2 linked regions of the Fulvivirga ulvae genome follow. The protein of the gene in region 1 interacts with the protein of each later gene in a pairwise test. Links are inferred from orthologs where the notes say so. Each region holds a gene or a part of one and is shown on either strand. Other genes may lie near its edges.

Region 1 (16,035 bases):
CTTCCTGGGCTTTCTGTTCAAGGCTTTGTTGAACCTTTCCATTGTTCCTTTCGGGATCATTTCCTACTACAGCCTGCATATCGGCTTCCTACTTGAGATGCTGTTCCTTACCTTCGCCCTGAGTGACAGGGTGAGGATATTGAAGGACAATCGTGACCGTGCGCTGAAAAGGATTATCATTCAGCATCAGGAAAACGTTAAGCTCAAAGATAAGGTCAACAGAGAGCTGGAAGACCTCGTGGCCAGGCGCACCACCCAGTTGCAGGAGAAGAACCTGCAGTTGGAGGAGGCCAACAATAAAATGATCGAACAGGCCAAGGAGATCAACAAGATCAATTCGATGCTTGACCTGGATAACTGGAAACTCAAAAACAACATCAAAGAGATACTGCAAGACCGCCTGGTGAACAAGAACCTGACGCTGGAGCAATTCAACAAAATATTTCCGGACCCCATCAGTTGTTTTAAGTTTCTGGAAAGGCTGAAGTGGTCGGAAGGCTATGAATGCAGCAAATGCGGAAACAACAAATATTCGCCCGGGCATACCAAATTTTCACGCAGATGCTCCAAATGCGGGTACGATGAATCGGTAACGAGCAACACCGTTTTCCACCGCATCAAGTTTCCGATCGAAAAAGCTTTCTACATTTTATACATTACCAATAACCGTCAAAACTCCTATACGCTTGACGAGCTTTCGGAGATCCTGGACTTGCGCCGGAATACGATCTGGAACTTTAAAAAGAAAATAGAAAGTGTATATGATACGGCTGAAAATGAGGGTAAAAGTGTCCTGATCCATGACCTGTTTTCTGCTCACCTGGGAGACTGACAATCAGCTTCAAAAAGCCTATGCCAAAGGAAATAGAAGTTAAATCGATACTGAATAAAACCAAAAAGCGTGACAGTTGGTTTCTCGACGATTATACAGTGAACCTGTATAGCAGTTGCTCATTCAACTGCCTGTACTGCTATATCAGGGGTAGCAAGTACGGCACCAATCTTGAACAAAGCCTTTCTGTAAAAACCAATGCCATTGAAGTGTTGGACAAGCAGTTATTCAACAGGGCAAAGAAAGGCCAATATGGCTATATTGTACTTTCCTCGGCTACTGATCCTTATCTTCAGGTGGAGAAGAAGTATGAACTCACCCTGCAAGCTCTTGAGGTAATCTCCAGGCACCGATTCCCTGTACATATCATTACCAAATCAGACCTGGTGGTGCGTGACTTCGACTTGCTGCACAAGATAGACCAAAATGCCATACTTCCTCATGATCTGCAATCATCTCCCGGACGAGGAACCCTTATATCATTTTCATTCTCAACATTGGATGAAAAAGTGGCCGGTATATTTGAAAAAGGTGCTACCAAGCCGTCCAAACGACTGAAAGCACTCGAAAAAGCAATAAGGGAGGGTTTTCATACCGGAGTAAGCCTCATGCCTTTGCTTCCCTTCATTTCGGATACCACAGAAAACCTGACATTGTTTTTCTCTACATTTAAAGCTTTAAACGTTAGCTATATACTTCCGGCTACACTGACTTTGTTTGGCAATGGCTCCGCCGATAGCAAAACCCTGGTGATGAAAGCTATCAGAGCACATTTTCCGGAGCTTGAAGAGAGGTATATCCGCTTTTTTCAAGAGGGTTATCAGATGCCTGCTTATTATCAAAAAGCCTTCGCAGAAAAGATGAAAGAGCTTTGCGATGAATACAAAATACCTGGCAGCATTACAGCTCCAGGCAAACCTTACTAACTTTTTCGGTGCTTTAAACTATGACGAAATGATCTGCAAGACCAACTCTTTCGTTAATGGGCGTCCGTTGGCTTTTGACTTTATATCAGCAAAGGAGTACCTGAAATCGCAACCGGCTTTCCATTGGCTACAGCCATAGGCAGTTTTCCCTTTTATCAAAGTGCCCTTACCGCACCGAGGGCATGCAGGCATACCATTATTGGCTGGTTTTGGTGCCTTCGGCCTGGTTTTATTCTCCAATTCCAGCTCAAAGGTTTCTGTCAGCTTCACCACTCCCTCTACTTTTTCACCATTGAGCACAAAACCCTTGAGTTTGGTGGTCGCCTTTTTGTCAAGCAGCCTTTGTACCTGCTTGTCAGTGAACTTTTTGCTCATAAATGTGAAAGGCACCCGCATATTGCATCCGGCTTTCCATTCACTGCATCCATAGCTGCTCTTGCCTTTAAGCATATTCCCGGAGGAGCATTTTGGGCATTTCATTCCCTTCGAGGTGTTCTTTTTGGTAGCTTTTTTATTGGCGCCAGCTTTAGGAGCGGCTACTATAGGCTTACCTGCTTCCTGGCGCACTTCCGATACCAGGTCATCTACCATCTTCTTCATGTTGGCTATAAACTGCCCAGCACCAAACTCGCCCTGTTCTATCTCTTTCAACTTCTTTTCCCAATGCCCCGTAAGCTCGGCCGACTTTAACTGTTTATTTCGTATGGTGTTGATAAGCTGTATACCCATCTCCGTAGGCAACACTTGCTTTTTCCTTCTTTGAGTATATTTTCTTTTAAAAAGGGTCTCTATAATGCTTGCTCTTGTAGACGGCCTTCCAATACCGTTGGCCTTCATCAGGTCGCGCAGTTCTTCATCATCTACCTGCTTTCCGGCAGTTTCCATAGCCCGAAGCAGCGAAGCTTCTGTGTAATTTTTAGGAGGTTTGGTAGTTTTTTCAACAAATGAAGGTTCGTGGGGGCCACTTTCCCCTTTTTCGAATGAAGGAAGAATCCCCTCGTCATCCTCATTATTTTCATCATCGTCATCCGAAGAGCTTTTCTTATTCTCTTTCGGGAACAGCGCACGCCATCCTTCGTCCAGTATCTCCTTACCGCGGGCTACAAATTTGACCCCTTCCACCTCTGCATTCACCTCTGTTTTGGCTACTTTACAATCAGGGTAGAATACAGCGATGAAGCGTCTGGTAATTATGTCATATACCTTTTGTTCATCAGGGCTCAACGGCTTCTGCTCCCCTGTAGGGATGATCGCATGGTGATCCGTTACCTTATTATCATTAAATACCTTGGTTGACTTCCTGATCTTTTTGCCGAGGATAGGTGCAGTGTAATTGGCGTAATCTGACAGCCCCTGAAGTATGCCGGGTATTTTAGGGTACATATCATTGGGTAGAAATGTAGTATCTACCCTGGGGTATGTCACTACCTTTTTCTCATAAAGGCCCTGAATCAACTTTAAAGTTATCTCGGCAGTAAAACCAAATTTATTGTTGCAATAAACCTGCAAACCGGTAAGGTCAAACAGCTTAGGGGCATACTCTTTCCCGTCTTTTTTCTCAACTCCGGTTATAACAAGATCTTTACCCGTTACCTTGTTGAGAAGTTCTTCCCCTTCCTCTTTGGAAAAGAATTTACCCGTGGTATTGTTAAATTTGGTTTCCCTGTAAATGGTTTGCAGCTCCCAGTAAGGTTGAGGCACAAAGTTTTCTATTTCATAGTGCCGGTTCACTAACATGGCCAAAGTAGGCGTTTGTACGCGTCCGATGGATAGTACCTGCTTAAAGCCACCGTATTTAAGTGTATAGAGCCGGGTGGCATTCATACCAAGCAGCCAGTCGCCAATAGCCCGTGAGCTTCCCGCATAGAAGAGGTTATCAAATTCCTGTGCTGGTTTCAGTTTTTCAAATCCAGCCTTAATAGCTTCGGTGGTAAGTGACGATATCCAGAGGCGCTGAACCTCTCCTTCATATTTGGCTTCTTTGATTACCCACCGCTGTATCAACTCTCCTTCCTGGCCGGCATCACCACAGTTGATGACTACAGAGGCTTTTTGCAGCAGGCTTTTAATTACGTTGAATTGCTTTTTAACGCCGCCGTCCTTCATAAGCTTGGTTTCAAAACGCTCCGGCAGCATAGGCAGCGTGTTCAAATCCCACCGCTTCCAGTGCGGCTGGTAATCTTCCGGGGCATACAGCGTGCAAAAGTGCCCGAAAGTCCACGTAACCTGATAGCCATTGCCTTCAAAGTATCCTTCTTTACGAGCGTTAGCTCCTATTACCTGCGCTATTTCCCTGGCTACACTTGGTTTCTCGGCAATACAGACCTTCATATTTTAGTATTGAGATTTTAGTATTGAGCATTGAAGCTAAGGCCACTAAGCCTTAATTATTTATTGACACTCCTGTGCTCAATACTCACTGGCAAATCAACTGGCGAAAATACAAAATCTATTTTACAGCGGAAGGGTTTGTGGGGTTAGTTAGTGGACAGGATAACCTGTGATAAGTTGGTAATCGGCAAAAGCAGTTTGCAAAAGTTGTCGGTTTGGAAAGTAAACGGTAATCAGAGAAGGTCAACGGGTTGAATAGTAAGCAGTAAGGTGCTTCCAGCCCTGAAAAAAGGCGAAATCAATTAGCAAAAGGTGAAGCCTTTTGGAAAGTCATAGAGTAAAGCCCCATAAGGGTGGAATGTCATTCATTTATGGAAATATCTTCTGTTCACATGGTTGAGTAAGTACCTTCTAAACCCTTGCATTTTGCATTCCTTAAAAAAATTCCGAATGATACTGTAAGATAGTTCTCTTCACCTGTTTCAATAACAAGCCATAAAACCAAGGCTAACCGAAAGTAAGACTTATAAAAAATCAACCAGGCTGAATGGATGAACCGTTTGGGCCAAAACCAAAAAAATGAAGGACAATTTATCGAGCAGTAGCACACCAGGAAATCGCCTGGCTGGTAATAAAAGTAGTTTAGACAATGACATGGGAAGCAAAAACAGTCTCAACCGGTCGAGCTTAGATCAGGCCGGTTTACCTGTCCAAAGGCAGGCGGTCAGCAAGAATAATAATACAGGCTTGCCTGATAATCTTAAATCAGGGATTGAGAACCTTTCCGGTCACTCTATGGATGATGTCAAAGTGCACTACAACTCTGATAAGCCTGCCCAATTGCAGGCACATGCTTATGCACAGGGTACGGATATACATCTGGCATCAGGACAAGAGCAGCATTTGCCACACGAAGCCTGGCATGTGGTACAGCAAAAACAGGGTCGCGTGCAAGCTACTACCCAGCTAAAAGGTGTAAGTATCAATAATAATGCAGGGCTGGAAAAGGAGGCAGACGTTATGGGGGCCAAAGCCCTTGATACCGAAAGTGCTGTAGGGGGAAAATCAGTTCAAAAGGGTAGAATGGCCAGTTCAACATCTCCAGTGCAAAGAATTACCAAAGACGAGTTTGACCAGCAGGTAACAGACCAGGACCTTTTTGATAAATCGGGATCCTTCTACAAGGATGTAAACAATAATGATATCGATAAGGGCAAAGCCTGGGCCATTATTAAAAAACATGCAGGGAAGAACTTAAAACAACTGAATAAAGACCAGGCCATAGATATTATCCATCACCTGCATAGAGATCAGGTTTCGAGGGATAAAAAAGGTAAGATGCACCAAAACACACATGATATGGATCAGCTATATGACAGGGCGGAGCTGGTGCACCAGCACTTTGAAAAAGAAATTAAAAAGCTGGGAAAGCGGTATGGAGCCATAGAAGCAAAAGTACCGGAAGGACTAAAGAAACGTCCACGTGCTACAAAGAAGGTTGGTATGAAGTATAAAGGCGATGCCAGCCGGCTTAATGATCTTGTGCGCGCTACCATGATCTTCAAAAGCTACAAGGACATGAAAGATTCGGGAGGCCATGCTTTGTACGACATACTTCGTTTCTTTGATGAGGATCAGAATGCAACGAAATTTACTCCACCTACTCCTCAAAAACAGCAAAAGATGCTGCAGCAAATGACCAAAATCAAAAAACATATTACCAGGAACGCATATTTAAGCGTCAATAAAGGATATCAGCGTGTTGTAAAAAGCGTCATTAAAGACTTGAGGAATGGTGATGGTACAATTACCATTAACAACCGAAAAGATATAGACCTGCTCAGGGAGATCAGTTATGCCTGGTACAAAAAGGCGGATGATAAAATGTCTGCCTCAGGGCAAATGATTGTAAGAGGGGGATCACTGATAGAAAGATCAACTACCTACGAACATTAGTAGTAATGACCCCATTCTCAGCAGAGTCTTTCGTGAATCTCGCGAAGGGCTCTGTGCTTTACCCACAAAGTACAGCTTTTAAATATTCAATGCTCAAATATCAACACCATAGCTGACCTTAACTTTGTCCATCACCACATGGGTATAGAAGTGCTTTAAATTAGGGTTATCCATTAGCTGCCTTTTAGAGAACTCTTCAAAGTGCTGCATGTCCTTTACATTGACGATCAGTACAAAATCATAAGTACCCGTAACATAATAACATTGGGTAACTTCTACGCACTGCTGTATGCTCGCCTTGAATTTATCGATGGCCTTTGAGCTCCCCTCGTGAAGTACCACATCCACTACGCAGGTAATCCCAACACCTACAGCCTTGGGGGAAATAATGGATACATCGGCTTCAATAATTTTTTCCTTTCTAAGTTTTGCTATCCTACGCTGAACGGCACTTTGACTTAAATTGACCTCTACACTTATCTCCTCAGCAGTTAGCTTATTGTTTTGTTGCAGTAATCTTAATATCCCTCTATCGTACTCATCCAGCATATGCATAATTTGTTTATTTACATGTCAATAATAGGGTAAAATATGCATTTACACGCCATATCTGCCCTGTTTAATCTGTCAAGCGCCTTTAATTTTGCGCTTCGCATAAAACACTTATGTATGGAAAGCATTCACAGCACCAAAGCCCCAAAAGCAATTGGGCCATATGCCCAGGCAATACGCTCCGGAAATCTTTTGTTTTGTTCGGGCAAGACTCCAATAAATCCGCAGGCCATGGAAATTGAAGGAAATGACATTCAGACGCTGACCCAAAGGGTGCTCAAAAACCTTGAGGCAGTTTTAAACGAGGCCGGTCTCACCTTACGTCATGTGATTAAAACCAATGTGTTTTTATCTGATATGCAATTATTCCCCGAAATGAACGAGACATATGAGATATGCTTTAATGGACATAAGCCAGCCTGTAGCACTGTAGCAGTCAAAGGGCTGCCCCTGAATGCCCTGATAGAAATAGAATTAATCGCAGAAATCAATTAAATATGACATTTATGAGTTCAGATCAAAAGATTATGCTTCCGGCAGGAAGTTCATTTTCAGTAGAAGAAGTACAAAGGTTCAGAAATGAAACAAAAGGCTGTAGTCATGTGGTGCACCTGAATAATGCAGGAGCAGGATTAATGCCGGATATCGTTACCCAGTCACAGCTTGATCATATAGCACTAGAGGCAGAAATAGGTGGTTATGAGGCCTCAGCTTTACGGGCAGATGGGATAAAAGAATTTTACACTCAAACGGCCCTGCTGCTAAATTGCTCGCCCCGAAATATCGCTTTTACAGCCAGTGCCACTGATGCCTATACGAGGGCATTGTCTTCTATTCCCTTTGAATCCGGAGATGTGATACTTACGGATAAAGATGATTTTGTTTCCAACCAGATCCAGTTCCTTTCTTTGCAAAAGCGGCTGGGGGTTAAGGTCGTTCATATCAACAATAGCCCAGGGGGTGGGGTAGATTTGCAGGATTTGGGCGAAAAGCTAAAAAAATACAACCCCAGGCTACTGGCGATAACACACATCCCAACCAATTCCGGACTGGTCCAGCCTGTAGATGAAATTGCAGAAATATTCAGTAGCTATTTAAAAGAGAGCAACCATACCACTTGGTATATTTTGGATGCCTGCCAGTCGGCCGGACAAATGAAGCTGGATGTGCAGAAGCTCCAGTGTCACTTTTTGAGCATGACATGCCGGAAATTTTTGAGAGGCCCGCGCGGTACTGGGGCTTTATACATTTCTGATGAGGCACTTGATGCTGGTCTGGAACCGATGTTTATCGATATGCGTGGCGCCACATGGACTGAACACAATACCTACAAGCAACAGCCCGATGCGGTACGCTATGAGGATTGGGAGTTTGCCTACTCCACGGTAATCGGAACCAAAGCAGCCATTGAATATTGCCGGAATATAGGAGAAGAAAGAATTGAGCAACAGGTAAGGCTCCTCTCTCAAATGCTAAGACAAAAGCTTCAGGAGATAGAAACAGATCGAATCCAGGTTTTGGATCGTGGCCCTGCCTTGGGAGGTCTGGTGACATTTACAGTTAACAATGGTAACCCACAAACTATTGTAAGTGAGCTGCTGAAAAGGAAAATAAACGTAGTGCCGAGCTACCGTGAATTTGGCATTTTTGATTTTGATGAAAAAGGAGTCAGTTGGGCAGTTAGGGCTTCCCCCCATTACTATAATACTCTGGATGAGCTGGATGTGCTTGTTAATAGCCTTAGCGAGATCATCAGGTAAGTCTACCTCAGTAGTTGCAACTCCAACCAGTCGCGGGTACAAACAGAACTAATGACGGCTTTACTAAACTTCTATAAGTTTGGTAAAGCTTGACTGTTCGCTAATACCGGCTGAGGGTAATAGCCTTAAAGCAGAGGTTGCCACCTTGCTGAGCGTCGCCTTTCCCGATAATGGTCTCCTGCCATAATTAAAGATTGTGCCTCCGAAGGCCGCAGAGTCCTCTACGAGAGACTCTACTGGGAAATAATATATAATCCGGCCTTAATATAATAGCATTGTGCCCCTTCAAAGGGGGATTGGTGAGTAGTATGGGTGAAGTTTTGTCTTAAAAATTAAGTTATTGTAAATCCGGATTGCGTTTTATTCTTATGGGGAGAATAACCTTTGATTTCACTTCAATCCCTTTCATTTTTGCCGGTTTGAACCTAAAGTCTAACTCCTGTAATTGACCTTCAACAAATTTATCAATTGCTGTTTCTATTCCTTTGACGATGTTCTTTTCCAGTAAGGAACCATCTTTTCCTATGACAAATTCAAAATAGATCTTCCCTTCAATATCCTTGAATTTATTGCCTTTTTTGGCAATTTTATCATTAATGAACTGGTCGATAGAATCCAAACTAATTAACAACTCTGGCTGCTCTTCAGCTATTATATAGGCAAAATCAGAGGATAGCAGCTCCTCCCGTTCCTCTTCAGTGATCTTAATTTCAAGGGGTTCTTCCACATACCAACTCCGCCAGATTCCCTTGCTCTGAAGCCTTTCATATTCTTTGCAAAGTTTGGGTGTAAGTTGAGCCACTTTATCATAGAAAGGCTTGATCAATTCCGAATATCTTTGAGTTCCAAGTTCCTCAAGTACAAATGGGTCTTTTAGTGCCTTGCTAGTATGCAGAAACTCCCTCCAGGTTTTATTGATTTCCTGAGTTTTCAAGTCCCACTTTTTACTGGAGCGGTTTACTCTAAACTTTGAATAGAGCCTAAAAAGCAATTTGTAATCTGCTGTTGCCTTATGAATATATGACAGAAACATTTCTTCTGTATCACGTTGAGGTGGATAGTAAATACTGCGTGTTTTGTTGTTTACAACATCAATGGGGATTCCATAATAATCATCAGCAACATTATTAGTCAATTTGAGTACATAATTTATATTTGGGTCAAGGCCACTCAAAAAATACTTGAAGTTTAAGCAACAATCGCACAATGCAACTTCTATCTCATAAGAAGTACTACCGTCATCTTCTATCTTTTCTGTATAATTTGGGCCATGAAGTAACTCAATAGTGTCCCCTATGACTCTAACTCCCGCATTATCTGCATCCGAACAATTTCCGTGGAACCCCAAAAAAATTTCCAATTTGCCGCCATCCAGCTTTTTGTCAAATATTGTAATACCAGCCGCATGAATAGAAGCGTGTGATTTGTTAAATTCATAGTCCACACTAAAACCATTCAGGCACTCGAATTTTTCAAACTTGTCCAGTTTGACTTGACCAAACGAATTTATAGTCAATATGATGAGTAAAAGGAACGTTAAGGCTTTTCCCATAATACAAAGATAATATTTAACCAATAGCAATGACGGTGCTTTTACTTGTCACAAACTTCTCCCTTGAGGGAGATGCCGCAGGCAGAGGGTGTAAATGCAGCTTCTCTCTCATTGTTAATTAGCTGATCTATCATGATGGAGAACATCCCCCTGCCCCCTTCAAAGGGGGATTAGTGAGTAGTATGGATCAAGTTTTTGTTTAATAAATACGTTTATGAAAAAGGCTCTGAGCTATGATACACCTCATTTCTTACACACAATCTGCCAAAACTTCTGGGCAGGTCTGCTCTCTACATTCTTGGCGGGCTCCTCTATTTCTTTTGTTTCCAGCAGTCCATATTCTCCGAATTCGGATGTTATGGACTCTTGATTATAAAAGAATAAATTAACGCCATGCCTTGTCAAAAAACGGTCTTTGCTTAAGCGTTCACCATTGCCGTAGGCGTTATCACTGGTGGAGATGGTTACAAAAACCATGTAACCACCAGGCCTAAGCTGATTGTAGCAGTCGCTGATTAATTTTGCCCTTTCTTTTTCGTCCAGCAAATGGATTAAGGCATAGCAGAAAATGCCATCGTAGCTTTCTTTGTCAAATGGCATTACACTTACTGACCCGTGAAACACTTTGATGTTATCACCATAGTACTTTCTGGCAAGATCAATGGCCGTTTCCGAAATTTCTATTCCGGTGACATCACAGCCGCTGTCAATGAAAATTTTCGCATTTCTACCATAGCCAAATCCCGGAATTAGTACTTTTTTAAGTCCGTGATGCTGAAATAAACTGGCCGTTTCAATAGCAGAGTCAGCCGGTTCAAATCCCCACATGGTCTGCTTGTCCCTGAAACTTGACTCCCAAAATTCTGTCATGATGTTTTATAGTTAAATTTTCTGCATTTTTCTACTCTCTGGCGCAAGCGTCCGCTTGTGCCTTTATGCAAACAGTTCCTTTGATACCTGAATGCCAGAATTCAGCGATAACTCCCTTCCAACTCTCCAAACCTCATTTTCCCAAACTTTCCAGTTTTCTGAATTCGGATTATTAAGGGAAATTTTTATTTCGGCATTTGGAGCAAAAACAAAATATTCATATCCAATGCCATCCAGGGTCAGCCCTCTATTCGCATCAAACAGATCATATGATGTCAATCTTCTTATCTTATCGACGTAATCTTGAGGTCGATGCTTCTGATAAAACTCTCCAATTTTCCCTTCTTTATCAACGGTAAAAATCCCTTGTATTAGCTCATCAGGATTACTCTTTTTCCTAAAAGAGTTTTGATTGAATTTTATAGAATATAACCAACACCAACCTACAAAGGACTTGGATATGCCAATTAACCAGCAGTATTCAATAGATTCATCTATTCTCCATCCCCTATTATCTCTTATGGTAGCATTTCCTGATCTTAAATGTGGAATACCCAGTTTAGATGCCAGACTTTTGACAACATTTTGATGGAATTTGTGTTTCAGTAGTTCTTGTGCCTGGTGCATTCTATATGACCTGCTTGGTTTACCTATATCCATAAAGCTTTAAGCCCAAATTAGAGCATTCAATTTCAAACTCACCAATTGAGCAAATCTCCTGCTCTATTTTCTCAATATTTTGGTTGTATGACGTCAATCCTGCCTTGAGATTATTCGGTGATACATAATCTTTATATTCTTTTGGGAAGATGACCCATTCCACTTCTTTGTATAAAATTGGCTCAATAAAGAAAGGTTCAGTATCTGGGGCATCAAAGGAAGTTAGTCTTAACTCATCAGAATAGACCAATTTATAATATAGATGAACCGCTCCCAAGACACTGGTCAAATGTTCCAGCAATTTGATCCATTTTGCATTATTCATAAATGAACCACTGTATTTCAAATGTAAATAACTATCTAACTCTTCAGGTTTCATGTTGTTCCTATCATTCCCTGGCGAAAGCGTCCGCTTGTGCCTCAATTAACAAAATCCTCTTTACTCCTACTGATAGTTTATGGGGCTTATAAATGCGTTAGATTTACTTCAATTGTCCTTTCTAATCGATCGATTTGGATGGTAGTTATTTCTTTCCACTGCTCTACTGCTTGATAAAATTCATAGACGTTTTTATCTAAGACCCAATAGCCTTTTAAATTATAAGTCGTCAAAGAGTCATAAATTGAATTGCTGTAATCATCTTTGGCATTATAAAATTTCGAATTTTCTATCTGCTCTGATATTTTTTTTATATCCTTTTCACTCACCTTCAACTTGAAAACCCAGGTATAATCGCTATCAAAAGCTCCAGGGTAATGAAATGTCTTATTTTCCATAACTTTAAAGAAGTAGGATATTTCTATACCACTGTTCCTCTTGATTGTATTTTTCATATCTAGCCTCCCTAAAAGGTAAAAAGTAACCTTAAATAGGATGAGGACAATTACAACCCATTTTACAATCTTAATCAATCTCTTTTGAAGTATTTTTTTCATTTTTCGTGAACCGTTTCATTGTCTGTCACAGGAGTTCATTTGTCCCTTTACACAATAAGCTAATTTGTCCATCTCTCACTTAAGTTGTTGCTTGTAACGGATTGATAAGTTTTATGGAATTTTCGCCAATTGATTGAGACCATCTATTTCATTGGGATCAACAATCCTGAACCTGGAAAGCCCCATTCACAGATATAATCTTCATCGGTATGATAACCATACATTTTTTTATACAACCTATCTCTAAAATCGTATATATTAAGGATCAGATAAGGCTGTTTAAACAAAACTGGATGCAGATTTACCTTCCAATTTACAGAACCATACTTTCCACTTTTCCTATACGAGTAATAATCAAAATATAAAGTTGCCGATGCTGTATCCTTTTCATTCGTCAAACGCAAATAAGCTTCATTAGGGATGCTTAACCCCTCTCTGGCGCAAGCGTCCGCTTGTGCCCTTACTCGATAAACAAAATATTCAACAGGCCCTTGCCACCACTATAATCAACCGCACTGCTATATTTCCAGTAGGACGGCTCACTCACAAACCCCGCAACTACGGGATTCATGTGTAAATAATCCAAACGCTGCTCCATCATTTTATTATCTGACAGCTCTATAGGATGGTTGTGCTGCTGCCAAAGCTGCCAACCGTTGTTGTTGCCGTTTTTGTTTCCTGCACGCTCCATCATCCACTTTATCCATTCACGTCTGCTTTCCGAAGGATGGTTTTGGATTTCCTCTTTTAATTTACGCGAAGTAAAACTTTTGAAATCTCTCAATATGTCCTGCATGGGCTTGTCTTCTGTCCCTATGATCAAATGAACATGACTCGGCATAATGCACCATGCATAGATTTCAAGCCCTTTTTCTTTTTGACAATACTTTAAGCTTTCTATCAAAATGTTGTTGTAATCTTCCCTTACAAACAGGTCTATCCAGTAGACAGTAGCAAAGCTGACAAAGTATAGTTTGCTTTGGTCCTGGAATTTGTACTTTCTACTCATTGGGCTAAGATAGCTACCTGCTGGATGTGGCACAAGCGGACGCTTGCGCCAGAGTAGGTTCAAATCCCCACATGGTCTGCTTGTCCCTGAAACTTGACTCCCAAAATTCTGTCATGATGTTCTATAGTTAAATTTTCTGTATTTTTCTACTCTCTGGCACAGGCGACGCTTGTGCCTTTACGCAATAAGCAAAATTATTGCTTCAATCTTCTCTTACGAATAAATCTATCACAGTGATAGCAAAGCGGACAAAGTATACTTGCTTTGATCTTGAAATTTATACTTTCCGCCTTTGTGCTAAGGTAGTTACCTGCTGGATGTGGCACAAGCGGACACTTGCGCCATAGTAGGCTATTTACCTAAAAAATAAGACAGGGCAACTATAATCAAGATGATAGCTAATGGGATAAGACAGCCTGAAATCAATTTTGGAGGTCGTGGTGCATTACTCCATTTATTAGACATCCTCCTGTATTATAATCTGCTGGCATATTGACTAATAGTTAAACGGGATTATTAATTTAATATTCACGTTTTCATTCTGTCTTAATCCTGGTGTCCACCTGGGCATTTTTCTAAAAATATCTATAAGAGCGGAATTTAATTTTGGATTAGTTCCCTTGACGACTTCAACTTCTTTTACATTTCCGGTTGAATCAATAACCAATTGAACGTATGTCCTTGAAGCTGCACTATCCTGAGATATTTTTCTTTCACTTAATTCTTTCTCCACATATTTGTAAAGTTGATCCAGGCCTCCAGGAAACTCGGGTTGCACGTCAACCAATATATACGGCCCATCACTATCTGCCAGTTCTATATCTTCCTCTGCTTCATCATCGAATGTCTTTCTTTTCTTTGGATAAAGCTTTTCTGCCTCGGCTCTGGCTCTTTCAAAGAAATCCTGTCCGTATTTTTGTTCAATCAAAGCAAACATCCTCGACGAATAGCATTCCTCTCCTTCGGTTACAAAACACCCTCCATTAGAGTTAATAACACCATATCTGTCAAGCAGGTATTTGTCATAAAAATCCTCAAATTCAGGATCCGCTACAATGGTTAGTCCATATGATGTGGCTTTCATGAGTCCATTGCCAAAGTCTTCATTTGCCCTGGCAATAGCTTCTTCACAGGAGTCTCCGAACTCCTGCCCTAAAGTGATAGTCAGGCTAGATAAAATGAGAAGCATTGATGTGAGTGATTTGGTCATATTGTTTTATTAGATAAATCCTGTTTGTATGGTAAAACCCTCTCTGGCGCAAGCGTCCGCTTGTGCCCTTATTCAATAAACAAAATATTCAACAGGCCCTTGCCACCACTATAATCAACCGCACTGCTATATTTCCAGTAGGACGGCTCACCCACAAACCCCGCAACTACGGGGTTCATGTGTAAATAATCCAAACGTTGTTCCATCATTTTATTATCTGACAGCTCTATAGGATGGTTGTGCTGCTGCCAAAGCTGCCAACCGTTGTTGTTGCCGTTTTTGTTACCTGCACGCTCCATCATCCATTTTATCAATTCCCGTCTGCTTTCCGAAGGATGGTTTTGAATTTCCTCTTTTAATTTACGCGAAGTAAAACTTTTGAAATCTCTCCAATATGTCCTGCATGGGCTTGTCTTCTGTCCCCTATGATCAAATGAACATGACTCGGCATAATGCACCATGCATAGATTTCAAGCCCTTTTTCTTTTTGACAATACTTTAAGCTTTCTATCAAAATGTTGTTGTAATCTTCCCTTACAAACAGGTCTATCCAGTAGACAGTAGCAAAGCTGACAAAGTATAGTTGCTTTGGTCCTGGAATTTGTACTTTCTACTCATTGGGCTAAGATAGTTACCTGATGGTTGTGGCACAAGCGGACGCTTACGCCAGGTAGAGGTAGGGAGAGTAGCAAAGATTTTACCTCACAAAAACCCAAACCCCAATCGTTCCCAATCACCATTCAGCTACAACTTCCTGCCAAACAGCAAATAAATTAGGAAAAATCACATCCCTTGGCGTATATGCTTCTGTTTTTGATGCTCTTACCGGACATGGCGGAGTTTTGAAAAGTGGCTTCTCCTTCTCTAGGGCATCAAAAATATTCAACCTAAAACCGACCAAACTATGACCATCAGAAACCTAAAACCTCTATGTATTCCGCTGCCGGTATCAATGGCACCTGGATTCTGCTCACATCAGTTTTTACAACGGAACTTGACCGGACTCACGAGGCGGTAGCCTCGGTAACTTCACATCTTCTTACATATGCTGAGGCCGGAAACGCTTTCCGGTAACAGGTATCTATTGCTCAGTGCCTGAACCTTCAACCTATGAACAACCTAGACCAACTATTCTATGATAAAATTCTACAAACCCCTTACAAGGACAAACAGCCGGGAAAGTGATAGAAACAACATTACCGGCCGGAGACCACAAGCTTAGTTTCCCGGACTGTATCTGGTGATGACCGGCAAAGGCAAAGAGTTGCACCACATCAAGCTTATCAAATAATGTCTATAAGAGGCTCCTATTTTTCAACCCAAATAAATTTTACCCCTTATGAAAAAACAACCTGTTTTAACTTTAATCCTACTCATACTAGGCGTGATATGCGCCCAGGCTCAATATGAGTTTCCGGACTGCGCTACGCCGTGGGACCCC
Region 2 (15,923 bases), 360 kb from region 1 along the record:
TAGGTTTAGGTTTAAGTTGTTTTAGGCATAGAAGCCTAATTTCACCTAAACTCGAAATTTTATTTCCTTAAAGCAACCAAAAAACAAAGAATCTTGCGTGATGTAAGGTTTTTACCAATTATTGCAGAATGAAGAAAGTGAAATCAAAAATTAAGCACCTCTTTTAATGAACCATAACCCGATCGGCTTACAGGAATTTTAATGCCAGTCTTGAGTATTGCCATATAGGTGTCTTTGGACATGGCCTCCAACCGGTCAATACTACTAATGGAAACTATAAACGACCGGTGAACTCTGACAAATTGATTTTCAGGCAATGAGGATTCCAGGTATTTCATGGTAAGCTGTTTTAAATATTTTTTGCCTTCACTGTGGATAGCAACATAGTCATCCTGAGCCTCTATAAAATCAATTTTATCCAGAGAAATAATAACTATTTTACTGCCCAGTCTAACTACCAGTCGATCAAGCCCTTCACGGGCAACTTCACGGCTCTCCTGAATTTTAGTTATCAGCTCTTTATCTTCTCCTCCTCCCGTCAGGCGTTGCCTGGCCTTCGATATAGCTTCGTTAAAGCGGCTTTGTGAATATGGCTTCAGCAGGTAATCAGCAGCACTTTGCTCAAAGGCTTTTAGCGCAAACTTGTCATAAGCTGTACTGAATATGATGACTGGCACTGTATCCAGAAGCTCAAGCATTTCAAAACCCGTAAGTTTGGGCATTTGCACATCAAGAAAGATCAAATCGGGTTTTACCTCATGAATAGCCTTTACACCTTCAAATCCGTTGGCGCACTCTGATACTATTTCTATATCAGAATGGCTTTTTAAATATGCTCTTATAACATCCCGAGCCAGTTTTTCATCATCTATTATTAATGTTTTTATCATTTTTTCGGTGGTTGGGGGATCAGCAAGTGAACTGTAAATATCGTTTTCTCTTTTTCAATAGTCATCAGGCCCATTGTGCCATAAGTCAATTCCAGCCTGTTGCGGACATTTTTAAGTCCTATTCCTTTTCCTTTTTGTGGCGCTCCCTCAGAATCATAGTTGTTGGATACCGAAACCTTGAGATTTCCATCTTCGCATTTGCATGTTGTTTTTATTTCTACGCCCTCTAATTGCTCATAAATTCCATATTTGATGGCATTTTCATAAATGGGCTGTAAAATCATGTTGGGAAGCGTCATGCTTTGACATGCCGGGTCAATTTCGTGTACCGCAGTAAGCCTGTCGCCAAAACGCACCCTTTCTATATCCAGGTACAACTGCATTTGTGCCAGCTCATCTTTTAGCGAATGCTTCTCCGGACTTTGGTTGCCCAGAGATGACCTGAGAAAATCCGAAAGTTTTATTACCATGTCCCGGGCCTTGTCAGGATCGGTAATAGTAAGGGAGCTTACCGAGTTCAGGCTGTTAAATATAAAATGTGGATTGATCTGGAACTTGAGCATTTCAAGCTCCGAATGCCTGAGCATTCCCTGTAGCTGCAACTCTTCCTGCTCTTTTAAGCGAAGGTTGTTATTGTAGCGAAGCAGGTAATACACCATTATGATCAGGGCGAGGAAAAACACACTGATAATAATTCGCCATAAGAAGGACCCGTCCACTAAGTCGCTATAACTGTCGTTTTCGCTAAAAAAGGCCGAAAGAGCTGAACTTGCTCCATAAACTACAAGCAGCGCTGATATGGAAGCTCCGAGAATATGGCTGATAATAACACCGGAAATGCCCTGACTATCCGGGGAAATATATTGCACAACATACCAATAGCTCAGCCCTATTCCTGCCAACAGTATATTCGATATAACTGCGTCGGCTAATGAAATCGATAACGGTAGCTGATAATGATAATAGAGTAAAACCGCATGAACAGCGATCACTGCTGCCCATGCGGATACATAAAATATAACGGCTTTACCTGCCAGTGGGTGTTTCATTGTTTAGTGTTGAGTGTTGCTTTGTACTTATCTCTGCAATTTTACATCTCCACCTCCAAACATAACAAACCCTTTGATAATCAAAACTTTGTCGGGATTAGGCACTACTTTCAAAGCTGTGGCACGTTTATCGCTAAAACCTCCCAAAAGTGAGAATACTTCAACATGGACTGTCCAGTCTGGCGGAACAATGATTTCGGTACCTCCAAAGATTACAAATACATCCAACACATTATTACCGGCTGCCAGATCAGCTGTCCGTAAGTCCATTTGTGAGCCTCCAAACATCGCCGTTATCCGACCACCTCTAAAGTTTTGTGAGTCAATTGTACGTTCACGCCCGCCGAAAACTGCAAAATCATCAATATAGTCCAGATCATTTTTTTTTTCGTCTCCATCAAGGTGCCGGCCAAAAGTTGAGCGACGCATGATCAACGAAATACCTATGACAATAACGATCGCAGGTAAGAATAGCTGCCATATGTTCCGCACGTAAAAAAGGCCCATGTCCTGCATAAGAAATACTCCGCCTACGGCGATCATAATAATACCGGGTTCTATTTTCTTTCTTCCCAATATGAAGTACACACCCAGCAAGATTAGAAAGGACTCCCATGAAAACAACATATCGGAGAAATAATATGGAATGATGTCGAGGTTATCCAGTAGCCAGAATCCGCCAAAGATGACAAAGATGATACCTAACCAGAACCTCTTGTCGTTTGTATTGTGCTCTCTCATGTTCTTAATTTTAAGTTTTTAACTATTCAAGTTTACCACTCTTCTATCGAAATAGTTGATACTAATCGGCCGGCAACGAGTCATTACCGGTAAACGCCGAACAAAGTAGAGTGAAAATATATACACTTATGCCAGATTTCCGCAAGTTGATAAGCAAGCAGAGGCTGTTAAGCCAAATAATTTTCTAAATTTGCCCCAAAACGGAAAAGCTTGTACAAATGGACTTCAGAATAGAAAAAGATACCATGGGCGAGGTTAAAGTACCCGCAGATAAATATTGGGGCGCCCAAACAGAAAGATCTAGAAACAACTTCAAGATTGGTGATGCGGCAAGTATGCCTCTCGAAATTATCTATGGCTTTGCTTACCTGAAAAAAGCAGCGGCACATACCAACCATGCCCTGGGCGTACTCTCTGAAGAAAAGCGAGACCTGATTTCAAAGGTTTGTGATGAGATCCTCGAAGGTAAGCATGATGATCAGTTTCCGCTGGTGATCTGGCAAACAGGATCAGGTACACAATCCAACATGAATACCAACGAGGTAATCGCCAACAGAGCCCATGTGCTGGCCGGCAATAAACTAGGTGAAGGAAAAACTTTTATTCATCCTAATGATGATGTAAACAAGTCGCAATCATCCAACGATACCTTCCCGACCGGTATGCATATCGCCTGCTATAAAATGGTGGTCGAAAATACAATCCCGGGAGTTAAAACCCTCAGGGACACGCTCCACAAAAAATCCCAGGAGTTTATGAACGTGGTGAAAATCGGAAGAACCCACCTGATGGATGCCACACCACTTACTTTGGGCCAGGAGTTTTCGGGTTATGTTTCCCAGCTTGATCATGGTTTAAAGGCATTAAACAATACATTGGATCACCTTTCCGAATTGGCTTTGGGTGGCACCGCTGTAGGAACCGGCATCAACACGCCCGAGGGCTATGCCGACCATGTAGCTAAAATGATTGCCCAATTCACTGGCCTTCCATTCAAAACAGCAGAAAATAAATTTGAAGCCCTGGCTGCTCACGATGCTATAGTTGAGGCACATGGAGCACTAAAGCAACTGGCGGTTTCCTTAAATAAAATTGCCAATGACATCAGAATGCTTGCTTCCGGTCCAAGATCAGGTATTGGAGAAATAAATATTCCTGCTAACGAGCCGGGTTCTTCAATTATGCCGGGTAAAGTTAATCCAACACAGTGCGAAGCCTTGACTATGGTTTGTGCCCAGGTGATGGGTAACGATATGGCCATCACTGTTGGTGGAGCGCAGGGGCATTACGAACTTAATGTATTCAAACCTGTAATGGCATATAATTTCCTCCAGTCTGCGCGTTTGATAGGGGATGCCTGCGTATCGTTTAATGAACATTGTGCCATTGGCATAGAGCCTAATAATAAAAATATAGAGCAGCACCTCAATAATAGTTTGATGCTCGTAACAGCGCTTAATACACATATCGGTTACGAAAAAGCTGCTAAAATTGCCAAATCAGCTCATGAAAATGGTACTACATTAAAAGAAGAAGCTACTAAATCAGGGTTTTTAAGCGAGGAAGAATTTGATCTGTGGGTGAGGCCGGAGGATATGGTCGGCAGCCTTAAAAACTAATTTTTTTAATATTTTAATTATATTGAGTATATTTTCGAAGATTTTACAAAAAATAGCATAATGAAAAAATTAACTGTGATACTCACGCTTGCCATGATTATGGCTTTTTCAGTGAATTCATTTGCCCAATTGTCTAAGGCTGAAAAGAAAGAGTGGAAGAAAAAGGCCAAGGAATATTCGAAGAACCCAGAGCAGATGAAGCAATTGGTAGAAGAAAATCAGGCACTTCAAGGTCAGGTAACGAGTCTAAAAACTGAAAATACTGCTATGCAATCGCGAATGAGCGACAAAGATGCGAAAATCAGTGAACTGCAGGATGATCTGGCAAAACTAAGAAGTGACCTCTCTTCTGCAAAAGCTGAGTTGCGAGATATGAAATCAAAGCCTGCAGCAAGCTCATCTGAAGGGCCAATGGTAGATGGCGTAGTTTTTAAGGTGCAGATCGGTGCATTCCGCAACAAAGACCTTTCAAAGTATTTTGAGAATAGCGAAAACTTTAGCGGAGAAAATGAAGACGGCATGCAAAAGATCACTCTTGGCCAGTTCAGGGATTACTGGGAGGCCGATACTTTCAAAAAATACCTGAGGGAAATGGGTGTTAAAGATGCCTGGATCGTTCCCTACAAAGACGGTGTAAGAGTACCAATTAAAGACGTATTGGAAGGCGTTATTGCCGATGATGGTGCGGCAGACTCTGAATAGATAGTAAATCAAAGTTCATTTAAGGGGCTGTCTTAAAAGTCAACTCGTTGTGAAAGACGAGGCCGTTTACCCGGAAAATATTATGGCTTTTAGGACAGCTTCTTTTTGTTTAAAAAAAAGTGCATGGTAGAAAAACGGTGGGTATTAAAAGATAAACCTGACAAGGAGATCATTCATTCATTATCACAGTCTATAAATGTAAGTCCTCCAATAGCCACTATTCTCGCGCAACGCAGCATCATTGATTTCGATAGTGCCAGAAATTTCTTCCGCCCCACTCTTGACATGCTTCATGATCCGTTTTTGATGAAGGACATGATTTTGGCGGTTCACAGAATTGAACAGGCCATTGCAAATAATGAAAAAATACTGGTTTACGGAGATTATGATGTAGATGGAACCACATCAGTTGCTCTCTTCTTTGGATTTCTCAATTCTTTTTATCCGGCATGTGACTTCTATATACCCGATCGCTACAAAGAGGGTTATGGCATTTCTGATGCAGGTATTGAATTTGCCTCAGAAAATGATTTTAAACTGATCATCTCACTTGACTGCGGAATCAAATCTGTGAAGCTGGTTGAAAAAGCTCGCTCCTATGGTATTGATTTTATCATTTGTGATCACCATCGCCCTGGTGATGAACTTCCGCCGGCGGTGGCTGTCTTAGACCCTAAAAGATCAGATTGCAAATATCCATATAAGGAGCTTCCGGGCTGTGCTATCGGCTTCAAACTAGTTCAGGCACTGGTATCTCAAAACCCCGAATGGTATGCTGACCCACTAGATCTTCTTGATCTTGTGGTTGTAAGCATAGCTTCAGATATTGTGCCTATTACAGGAGAAAACAGGGTGTTGGCCTTTTTCGGATTGGAGAGACTAAAAAGCAGTGCCCGACCGGGCTTAAGAGCTTTGACCAAACTGGCAGGTATCAGAAACAAAATGACTATTACTGGCATTGTGTTCGGTATGGCTCCAAGAATAAATGCTGCCGGCAGGATCTCTCATGCAAAAACAGCCGTGAATCTGTTATTATCAGAATCGGAAGAAGAGGCGTACCACTTCGGTGAGCAATTGGATGTAAAAAATGATAAACGCCGTGATTTTGATGCAACAATAACGGAGGAGGCCATTGCAATGATCGAAGCAAGTGAAAACCTGAAAACCTCAAAATCAACTGTATTATTTAAAAATGACTGGCATAAAGGGGTTATAGGTATTGTTGCCTCACGGTGTATCGAGCGATATCATCGCCCCACTATCATTTTAACTATGTCCAACAACAAGGCTACAGGTTCTGCGAGATCTGTTCCCGGCTTTGATGTTTATAATGCCATCGAGAATTGCAGTGATTTGCTGGAGCAATTTGGAGGACATATGTATGCTGCAGGGCTTACCCTGGAAATAAATAAAGTTGAGGCCTTTCAGAAAAAATTTGAAGAGGTCGTTTCCAGTTCTATTTCCGAGGAACTGTTAACGCCACTGGTCAATATCGACACTGAAATAACCTTTGACAGGATCACATCCAAGTTTTTTGGTGTGATCAATCAGATGGAGCCATTCGGCCCTGAAAATCTCTGTCCGGTATTCTTAGCAGAAAACATAAGTGTGGCAGGCTCTTTGAGGTTGATCAAAGACAAGCACCTCAAATTCATCGCTCGGCAAGATGGTTGTAATAACCAGCTGGAAGCCATCGGGTTTAATCTCGGGGCATATGAAAAGAGGATAAAGAATGGAGAAAAGTTCAGAATGGCGTTTTCTATAGAAGAAAATAACTACATGGGCTATCAGTCTATTCAGTTAAATGTAAAGGATATAAAGTTCGATTAGTTATTTTTGTCATATATGATTTTACGAGCAGACCATCTAGTTAAAAAATATAAGAAGAGAACAGTTGTTAACAATGTGTCCGTACAGGTAGAGCAGGGGGAAATTGTTGGTTTATTAGGGCCTAACGGAGCTGGTAAAACCACAACTTTTTATATGATTGTAGGCCTGATCAAGCCCAACGAAGGACAGATATTCCTGGATGACGATAATATTACTGACCTACCGATGTATAGACGGGCCAAGCTAGGTATTGGCTATCTGGCACAGGAGGCTTCCGTGTTTCGAAAACTTACAGTAGAAGAAAATATTATGGCCGTTTTGGAAATGAGAAATATTCCAAAAGCCACCCAGAAAGAAAAGTGTGAGTCCCTTCTTGAAGAATTCAGCCTTACGCATGTGCGTAAAAATCTGGGTATGGTACTTTCCGGAGGAGAGCGCCGTCGGACAGAGATTGCCCGGGCACTTGCTGTTGATCCAAATTTTGTGCTTCTCGACGAGCCTTTTGCCGGTGTAGACCCTATTGCTGTTGAAGAGATACAGACTATTGTTGCCCAGCTTAAAAAGAAGAATATTGGCATTCTTATAACCGATCACAACGTAAACGAGACCCTTTCAATTACAGACCGTGCCTACCTCATGTTTGAAGGTAAGCTGCTTAAAGCCGGCTCTGCAGAAGAGCTTGCGGCCGATGAGCAGGTAAGGCGCGTATACCTCGGGCAGCATTTTGAGTTAAAAAGAAAAATTTGACCCGGCATATCACCAACAAACCGTTTTATTTTTATTTTTAAGTTATTTCAAAACAATAATAGCTGGTGGATATACTGAATTCGATATTAACCTGGGTGATGAAGAAGCGGATACATGATATCGAACTTTTCATTAAATACCCCCATGACGTACAGCAAGAGCTCTTTAAAAAATTGGTGACTGAGGCCAAAAACACAGAATTTGGTAAAAAATACGATTTTAAAAGTATCACCAATTATCAACAGTATAAAGAGCGTGTCCCAGTACATGCTTATGAAAACATGTTCCCATACATAGAGCGGCTCATGCGTGGAGAGCAAAATATTTTATGGCCCTCAGAAATTACCTGGTTCGCCAAATCATCCGGTACAACCAATGCCAGAAGTAAATTTATCCCAGTTTCTCCTGAGGCGCTTGAAGACTGTCATTTCAAAGGTGGAAAGGATCTGATCTCTATTTATGTCAATAACTATCCCGAAACCAAAATGTTTACTGGTAAAGGGCTAACCATTGGCGGAAGCCATCAGATCAATGAGTATGATCCCAATGCCAATTCCTACTATGGTGATGTTTCTGCGGTGATCATGCAAAACCTTCCTTTATGGGCTCAACTAATCAGAACCCCAAAGCTGGATGTTGCATTGATGGATAAATGGGAAGAGAAAATCGAAAAAATGGCTTCGATCACTTCAGAAGAGAATGTGACCAATTTGGTTGGAGTGCCTACATGGACCATCCTGCTCATTCAACAAGTGCTGGAGCTAAAAGGAAAGGAAAACATACTTGAAATATGGCCTAATCTTGAAGTATTCTTTCATGGAGCAGTAGCTTTTACTCCCTATCGCGAGCTTTTCAAAAAGCTGATCCCTAAGGATGACATGAACTACTGCGAAACCTATAACGCTTCGGAGGGCTTTTTTGGGATTCAGGATCAAAAAAATTCAAATGAGCTCCTGCTCATGCTTGACTACGGAATATTTTACGAGTTCATTCCATTTGATAATATTAACAGTCCGGATCCGCAAACGATTTCACTGGATGAGGTTGAGGTTGGGAAAAACTATGCCATGCTCATTAGTACCAATTCCGGACTTTGGCGCTATAATATTGGTGATACAGTAAAATTTACAAGCACATCACCTTACAGGATTAAAATTTCCGGCCGTACCAAGCATTTTATTAATGCATTCGGTGAAGAGGTTATAATAGAAAATGCAGAGTCGGCAATAACTGACGCATGCGCAAAAACAGGAGCTATTATAGATAACTTTACCGCAGCTCCTATCTATTTTGATGAAGGAAACAAAGGTGGCCATGAATGGATCATTGAGTTTAAAAAACTACCTGATAATCTTGATAGATTTACGCAATTTCTAGACGAAAAACTCCGCGAGATAAATTCTGATTACGACGCCAAGCGTTATAAAGACATGGCCCTCCTCCCTCCAGTTGTACATAGCGCCAAAGAGGGCACATTCTATGCCTGGATGAAGAAAAGAGGCAAGCTGGGAGGCCAGAATAAAGTTCCTCGTCTATCGAACAACCGAGAACATATTGATGACATCCTTGAAATAATGAGAAGCGTCTAAGCCACTTCTTAAAGTCTACTCCTCTTTAAGCGTATGCACCGGGTTTGTCATAGCAGCCCTTAACGTGTTGAAAATTACTGAGGCCAACGCAATGACGATAGCACAAACGCCCGCTGAAACAAAGGGGAGCAGGCCCAGTTCAAAGTGATAAGCGTAATCTGACAGCCAGGATTTCGCATAGAACCACGCCAATGGCAAGCCTATGGAGATGGCAATCAAAACCAACTTTAAGAAATCGCGGGAAAATAAAAAAAGTAAGCCCGCCATATCAGCACCTAAGACCTTTCTGATCCCTGTTTCCTTGGACCGCTGTTGCATAAGAAAAGCTGACAACCCAAAAAGGCCTAAGGAGCTTATAAAGATAGCAGCCGCAGTAAAAATAGCACTTAACCAGCCAATAGTCGTCAGGCCTGCATAATGGGTTTCATAGTCTTGCTCTATAAATGAGTAATCAAAAGGGTGTTGATCCTCATACTTTTGGTATGCTACTGCAATATCCTGAAGAGCTGTATTGACATGATCAGGTTCTATGCTGATGTATGCATTCCAGGTTTCTTCCGGGTTGCACAAAATCACAACCGGCTCAATTTGCCGGCTCAAAGGCTGATGATGATAATTTTTAGCTACACCTACCACTATCCCTTTATTTCCCCAAACCGTCAGCTCCATACCGATAGGATCAGACAAATTCATCGCATTAGCCGCTTGCTCGTTTATAATGATCTGCTTTAGCGCAAGCTGACCCGAACGATTCTTGAAGGTAAAAGCACGACCTTCGGAGATGTCAATGCCGAAAGTTTCTATAAAATCTTCGCTCACCTGGATAACATTAAAAAAAGATTTATCATCCTCCGGCTTTCCCGGCCAGGATATTCCATTGTTTTTATTGGCAGTATTTAAAGGGTCCTGTTCCGTAAAACTTACAGATTGTATACCGGGAATGCGTAGCAATTCTTCCTTATACGCTTCCTGTTTTCCCCTGATCCCGTGAAGCTCATGTCGCAGAATATTTCTTGTCTGGATACCCAGATCACTATGCCCGATAAAACGGATCTGATTAAAAACCACTATGGAAAAGACAATAAAAGCCACTGAAAGGGAAAACTGAAATACCACAAGCACCTTTCTTAACCCTGTTACACCTGCTTTTGCGTTTAGCTTTTGTTTTGAAGGTAAAAGCCCAAAGGAGGAAAATTGCAATGCCGGATAAATACCGGCCAGTGACCCAATAAATATGCTGGCAGCAATTAAAAGTAGCAGAAACCCAGATGACGAATAAGGAAGGGCAATATGCTTTCCTGTCAGCGCATTGAAAAAAGGCATAAGCATCTCAACCAGCGTTATGGCCAAAAACATGGAAGCAACAGCTATTAAAACGGATTCCGTCAAGAACTGAACTATCACCTGTTTTCTCTGAGCACCTACAGCCTTCCTCAGAGCCACCTCCTTATTACGTTTACTGGCCATTACAGTATACAAATTGATAAAGTTGATACAGGCGATCAGTAGTACGACAATTGCCACAACCGAAATCAGCCTGACATACAAAATTTTGCCTGAGGTGCTGCCCATCCCTGAAAAGTCATCATATAGATAAACGTCTGCAAAGGGATAGGTAAACAGGGCATCATCCGTGTCAGCAACACTGTGATGTTTTAAAACAGTTGTTAATTTTTCATCTAGTGTGCTGGCTACAACCCCAGGCTTAGCTTGAATAAAAACCTGAACATTATAGTTTGAAAATGAGTATTTGTTGGAGCTTTTCCACCATGGCCGCTGGGTATCTTCAAAGTGCTGATAAGGTAAAATGAAATCAAAATGCAGAGAAGACTGGTGAGGTATTTTTTCCAGAACACCAGTCACCTTGTATTGTTGCCTGTTGTTTTGAACAAGATCTACATATTGACCTATGGCCGATTGACCGGGAAAATACTTCTCCGCTGTTTCGGCTGATATTATCACGGAGCCCGGTTCTTTAATTGTAATACTACCTTCTTTCAGAGGAAAGCTAAACATTTGAAGAAAGGAAGGATCTGCATAAATACCCTTTTCTAAAAAAGTATCTTCAGCTTTGGCAAATACAGCATGAGCTGGAAATACACGGGCAATTTTATCTACCTCCGGAACTTCCCTTTCAATTATCGACACCAGCGATGACGGCGCATATGGTACAATCACACTTTCACCTGCTCGGTCCCGTTCTGCAAAAAGCTGGTACAAACTGTCCTCATTTTTATGGAAACGATCGAAGCTGTACTCGTCCCACACCCAGACGGCCATAAAAATAAAACACACGAGTCCAAACGTTAACCCGAATATATTGATTGTGGTAAATAGTTTCTGCCTTAAGAAAAACCTGAGAGAAACTTTGATATAATTCTTGATCATGCTATGCTAATCTTGGCTAAAATGAATGAAAGACTTATCCATACCCTAAAATAGTGCCATTAAGTAAGAATACGATTTTTATCGAAATGAACCACAAATATTAAGCATAAGACAAAAATCTGTTTCACAGTGAAACAATGGGGTGTGTTGTTTTGAAACAAAGCTAAAGTACATAAGCCGAAATAGCTCCCACTACATACAACTTCCATAAGGGTATGAGATAATGAAGTAATTTTCTAAATTGAGTAAAACCAAAATCCCAAGTCCCATGAAAAACCAATTGAGAATTTCGCTACTGGCAGCAGTTGTTTGCCTGGTGGCAATTTTAACCGCCTTTAATTTCAAGGAGGAAGAAAAGACAACCTCGTTTGTGTCAATGACATTGCCGATGTGGAAAACAGGAAAAATGCATACCCTGGAAGTTGCTGACGCTATGCCGGAAGAAAAGTACACTTACAAACCCAGTGAAGTAAGTAAAACTTTCGCTGAGCAAATGGTGCACATAGGCTACACCCTCACCTATTTCAGTAAAGCCATGATCAAAGGAGAGCAGGTAAAATATGAAGAGCCCAGCGCAGAAGGCCTGTCCAAAGCTGAAGTTCGGGCTATTGTTGAAAAAGGCTACGCGGATATGGAAGCAGCCATTAAAGCCCTAAAAGAGGATGATCTAAAAGTAGAATTGCCTTTTGGGCCCGATACAAAAATGACACGGGCACAAGCCATCATTTTTGCCAACGACCACTGCACCAACCACAGGGCTAAGGCCAATCTTTATATTCGAATGAATAATATTGAGCCGCCGAGTTATAAGTTTATTTAGTTTTAGAAGCCCTGTTGCAATATACAGGGCTTTTGTCTCCTCCAATGCCCCCAGCTCTAAATCTGTTTGCAGATATTCCTCACTTTAAAAATCCTGGTGAAATAGGGCCATCGATAAGCCCTTGCGATTCAGCTTCCAACCCTGCCATGGCTTCTTGTCTAGTTTCTGGCTTGATTTTACCCTCGGCGGGATCATATGCTAATTCATCAAAACGCGAATCATCTGTATACCTGGAAGGAACTTTATCATTGGTATCAAATGATTTAAACTTATCAGCATTATCACCTGCTTTTCTTACCTTTCCATCAACCGTTCTCTTTTCCAAGTGATCAACCCAGCCTTTTTTGTGTGGGTCAGGGGTGTTCATGTACTCATCCCCCAACTCATCAAAACGGCCGCCAGTCTCGGCATCAAAATCATTAATCTTCTTCAGGGCTTCGGGGTCGTTTCGCAGCACATCATCACCAAGATCATCGAGTTTCTTCCACGCATCGACCAAGGCAGATTGCAAAACAGTATCATGATGACTAGCTGGGTATAACTTAAAAAAGTCTCTTACTTTCAGAGTTATCTTATCTCCTATATTAAATCACCTTTTCTGCTGAAACTATGGTTCAACTACGTATGTAAGCACCCCCGTTTTAGGACTCCATAAAAGTATAGATTTCTATTAATTATTATTGTTATAATAGGTGTTAATTGTGGGTAACTCGATAGAGTTATCCACTGTTAACGCCACTTGTGCGTATTGTACAGGACTCTTATCATTTAAGCTTTCATGTGGCCTCACAAAGTTGTAATCATACATCCAATCTTCAGTGGCTTGTCGTACTTCATCTATAGAATCAAACACATAAGCATCAAGCACATAGTTTCTATAGGTACGATTCAGTCTCTCAACATATGCATTTTGAGTAGGCTTACCTGGTTGAATATAAATGAACTCTATTGCGTGCATACGGCTCCATTCTTGTGTTAATGCCGCTATAAATTCTGGACCGTTATCCATACGTATGCGCGAAGGTTTCCCTCTGCGTTTAATTAAGTGATTTAAAACCCACACCACTTTATTGCTCTTTAAAGAATAATCGATCTCTACATGCAAAGCTTCTCGATTAAAATCATCCATAACATTGAAAGAGCGGAATTTACGCCCATTGAATAAGGCATCACTCATGAAATCAATAGACCATGTATGGTTAAGTGCAGCAGGCACCTCCAGAGGTTCTTTTATTCTTGCTGGCAATCTCCTCTTTACTTTCCTACGCAAGTTTAAACCCAACGCTTTATAGATACGATGAACTTTCTTGTGATTCCATTCATTACCCTCATTTCTGAGGCGATTAAATGCTTTCCAAAAACCTTCGCGAGGAAATTGCTCAGCCTTTGCCTGCAATGCTGATATTATAGGCTCATCATTCTTAATAGACTGATAATAATATACCGATTTGGCTAGATTTAGCACACGGCACGCCCTGCTGATGCCACAGTTCAGTTCCTTCTGCACTTCTTTAACGAGCTGCTTTTTATGACAGGGCTTTAAAGCTTTTTTTCTATAATCTCTTTAGCAAGTTTGAGATCAAGGGCCAGTTCAGCATACATATGTTTTAACCTTCGGTTTTCTTCCTCAAGGTCCTTCAGCTTGCGAAGCTCTGAAGCTTCCATTCCGCCAAAGCGCTGACGCCACTTGTAAAATGAAGCCTGGCTAACGCCGTGTTCACGACTGATCTCTGCTGCCGTTTTTCCTGCATCAAACTCCTTTAAGATACTGGCAATCTGCTGGGGTGAAAATCTTTTCCTTTTCATAAAAACAGTTCAAATTTAAGTTGTTTTCTCTACTTTTAAACTGTCCTATTTACGGGGGTGCTTACACGTAAGTATCATGCATTTTTATTTTTATTATATATAAGAGATAATGCAGATCATCATCTTTTGACAACTTTATTGCTTTTTTATAACTTGCTTTTGCTTTCTTAAACTGCCTTTGAACTTCGAACAATCTACCCTCACAAAGGTAAATATCTGCCATATCCTTATTTAACTCTTTTGCTGTATTTAAATCTTGTTGTGCAGAGGCATATTCAGATTTAAGGAAATATCTATAGGCCCTTTCTAAGAAAAATTTTGCATTGGTGTTATAGCTATATACGTACTTAAGAGTTTTATTTCCTGGTCAAGCTGAGTCGGGGATTTAAGAAAAAATTCTCGCAGTCGTTTTGTCTCAGTAATAGCATAAAAAATATCACACTTTCTAATTAGTTTTATTTTAAGTCTATTATCTAGTCGATTATCTTGTTGCTTTTGTGTAAGATTATTTACTGCTTCTATAAAACAACTATCCGCTCTATTTAAATTTAAATGTTCATATTCCTCGTTAAAACGAGTCTCAAAACAGTCACAAACCTCTTTAAACGCCTGATTTACATTTTTTTGAGAAAATAGAATATGTCCTGCCATTATAAAGAGAATCGTAAAAAAGTGTTTCATTCTTACCTAAATATTAATAAGCATAATAAAAGAAGACTATTGACTGCAGATCTCCCAGTAACACAAGGACTTCCACCCATCAGCTAGAACTAAAGTAGATGCCTTTTAAATCCCAAAGCAATAGGATTCCTAAAATGATTAAGGCTTTGGATCTTCTTATCCCAATTAACTTTTGATAAAAGGTATATATCCACTTCTGGATATGTTTGGGAAACAACCTCTACCATTTCGTCCATATCCATCCAGCCATCGTTAGCTGTGTGCCCTTTCAGTAACTTGTTACATTCATGACTTATCAATTCCATCCGTTCCTGATCCAGTGTATCTGGAAAAAGATATTCCCAAGCTACTTTCTTAACATGAAAAACCACATCTTCCTTTGTGTAATAGATTTCTCCAAAGGCCAACTTATAGTCATGTTTGGTTGCAAACCTAAGCCAAGAGAATTGCTCGCTGTCCATTAATTCATGTATATTGGAAAAACTGTGAATATCAACATTCCTCAATTGATCGCTTAATTTTTCTCTCTCTTCTTCTGCCAGCTTAGCCTCTCGATTTGAAATTGTACCCACCAAACCAGAATATATCAACAGATCATCTATCTTGAACTCTCTTGGTGGCATGTCATCGGCGGTAGGAACAAATTTTGTCTCTAATGCAATTTTTATCCAATCAAAAGAGTTATCATTTAATTTTTCAATCAAATTAGACTTCAAACCTTCTTTACTAAAACCAGGGTTATGTCTCTCCAGCTTATTAATTATCTTATCGATAGAGTAGCCCCATTCAGATAAAGACACTTATTACTTCAAATGTGGATGCTGGCATATTAGTTGATTACCTTTCTAAATTTACTACCTTGTTCCTTCTTTTATAGCTCTATAACCTTATTTACCAAAACCTACTAGCGTAACAGTTCCTCAGGTGCTTTATACATCCAGTAAAATTCATTTCTTTCCTTAGCTTTTAATAAGTGTTCCTGGGAGTAAACATTTTCATCTACAGACACAATTAAATGATCCGGGTTAATTTTCAGATATTCAATGCACCAATCCAATAGC

Evidence for each region.
Region 2: the proteins of LVD17_RS07405 (region 1) and recJ interact in binary tests that used the Escherichia coli proteins (3 or more experiments, as listed by UniProt). The link is inferred for Fulvivirga ulvae from one-to-one orthologs.

What each region holds. Positions count from the first base shown.
Region 1 is NZ_CP089981.1:1,818,520-1,834,554, forward strand. What follows is about bases 1,434-4,441. They hold LVD17_RS07405 (type IA DNA topoisomerase), read right to left. Parts: upstream 4,090-4,441; coding sequence 1,777-4,089; downstream 1,434-1,776. Other genes in these bases: LVD17_RS07400 (SPL family radical SAM protein), read left to right, coding at 1,434-1,758. Also shown: LVD17_RS07395 (7TM diverse intracellular signaling domain-containing protein), read left to right, coding at 1-832; more of LVD17_RS07400, read left to right, coding at 853-1,433; LVD17_RS07410 (eCIS core domain-containing protein), read left to right, coding at 4,669-6,045; LVD17_RS07415 (Lrp/AsnC family transcriptional regulator), read right to left, coding at 6,139-6,594; LVD17_RS07420 (Rid family detoxifying hydrolase), read left to right, coding at 6,715-7,092; LVD17_RS07425 (aminotransferase class V-fold PLP-dependent enzyme), read left to right, coding at 7,104-8,357; LVD17_RS07430 (energy transducer TonB), read right to left, coding at 8,695-9,909; LVD17_RS07435 (class I SAM-dependent methyltransferase), read right to left, coding at 10,153-10,779; LVD17_RS07440 (hypothetical protein), read right to left, coding at 10,843-11,439; LVD17_RS07445 (DUF6678 family protein), read right to left, coding at 11,426-11,818; LVD17_RS07450 (hypothetical protein), read right to left, coding at 11,905-12,375; LVD17_RS07455 (REP-associated tyrosine transposase), read right to left, coding at 12,836-13,384; LVD17_RS07460 (energy transducer TonB), read right to left, coding at 13,881-14,594; LVD17_RS07465 (hypothetical protein), read right to left, coding at 14,663-15,055; LVD17_RS07475 (glycosyl hydrolase family 18 protein), read left to right, coding at 15,934-16,035.
Region 2 is NZ_CP089981.1:2,175,961-2,191,883, reverse strand. The notes cover bases 4,582-7,477. They hold recJ (single-stranded-DNA-specific exonuclease RecJ), read left to right. Parts: upstream 4,582-5,124; coding sequence 5,125-6,831; downstream 6,832-7,477. Other genes in these bases: lptB (LPS export ABC transporter ATP-binding protein), read left to right, coding at 6,847-7,477; LVD17_RS09000 (SPOR domain-containing protein), read left to right, coding at 4,582-5,001. Outside these bases: LVD17_RS09025 (S8 family serine peptidase), read right to left, coding at 1-1; LVD17_RS09020 (LytR/AlgR family response regulator transcription factor), read right to left, coding at 144-890; LVD17_RS09015 (sensor histidine kinase), read right to left, coding at 887-1,939; LVD17_RS09010 (LiaF transmembrane domain-containing protein), read right to left, coding at 1,967-2,680; fumC (class II fumarate hydratase), read left to right, coding at 2,899-4,299; more of LVD17_RS09000, read left to right, coding at 4,360-4,581; more of lptB, read left to right, coding at 7,478-7,578; LVD17_RS08985 (GH3 auxin-responsive promoter family protein), read left to right, coding at 7,644-9,167; LVD17_RS08980 (ABC transporter permease), read right to left, coding at 9,183-11,555; LVD17_RS08975 (DinB family protein), read left to right, coding at 11,824-12,375; LVD17_RS08970 (hypothetical protein), read right to left, coding at 12,455-12,886; LVD17_RS08960 (hypothetical protein), read right to left, coding at 14,488-14,862; LVD17_RS08955 (hypothetical protein), read right to left, coding at 14,952-15,662; LVD17_RS08950 (hypothetical protein), read right to left, coding at 15,767-15,923. UniProt on the Escherichia coli protein: Single-stranded-DNA-specific exonuclease.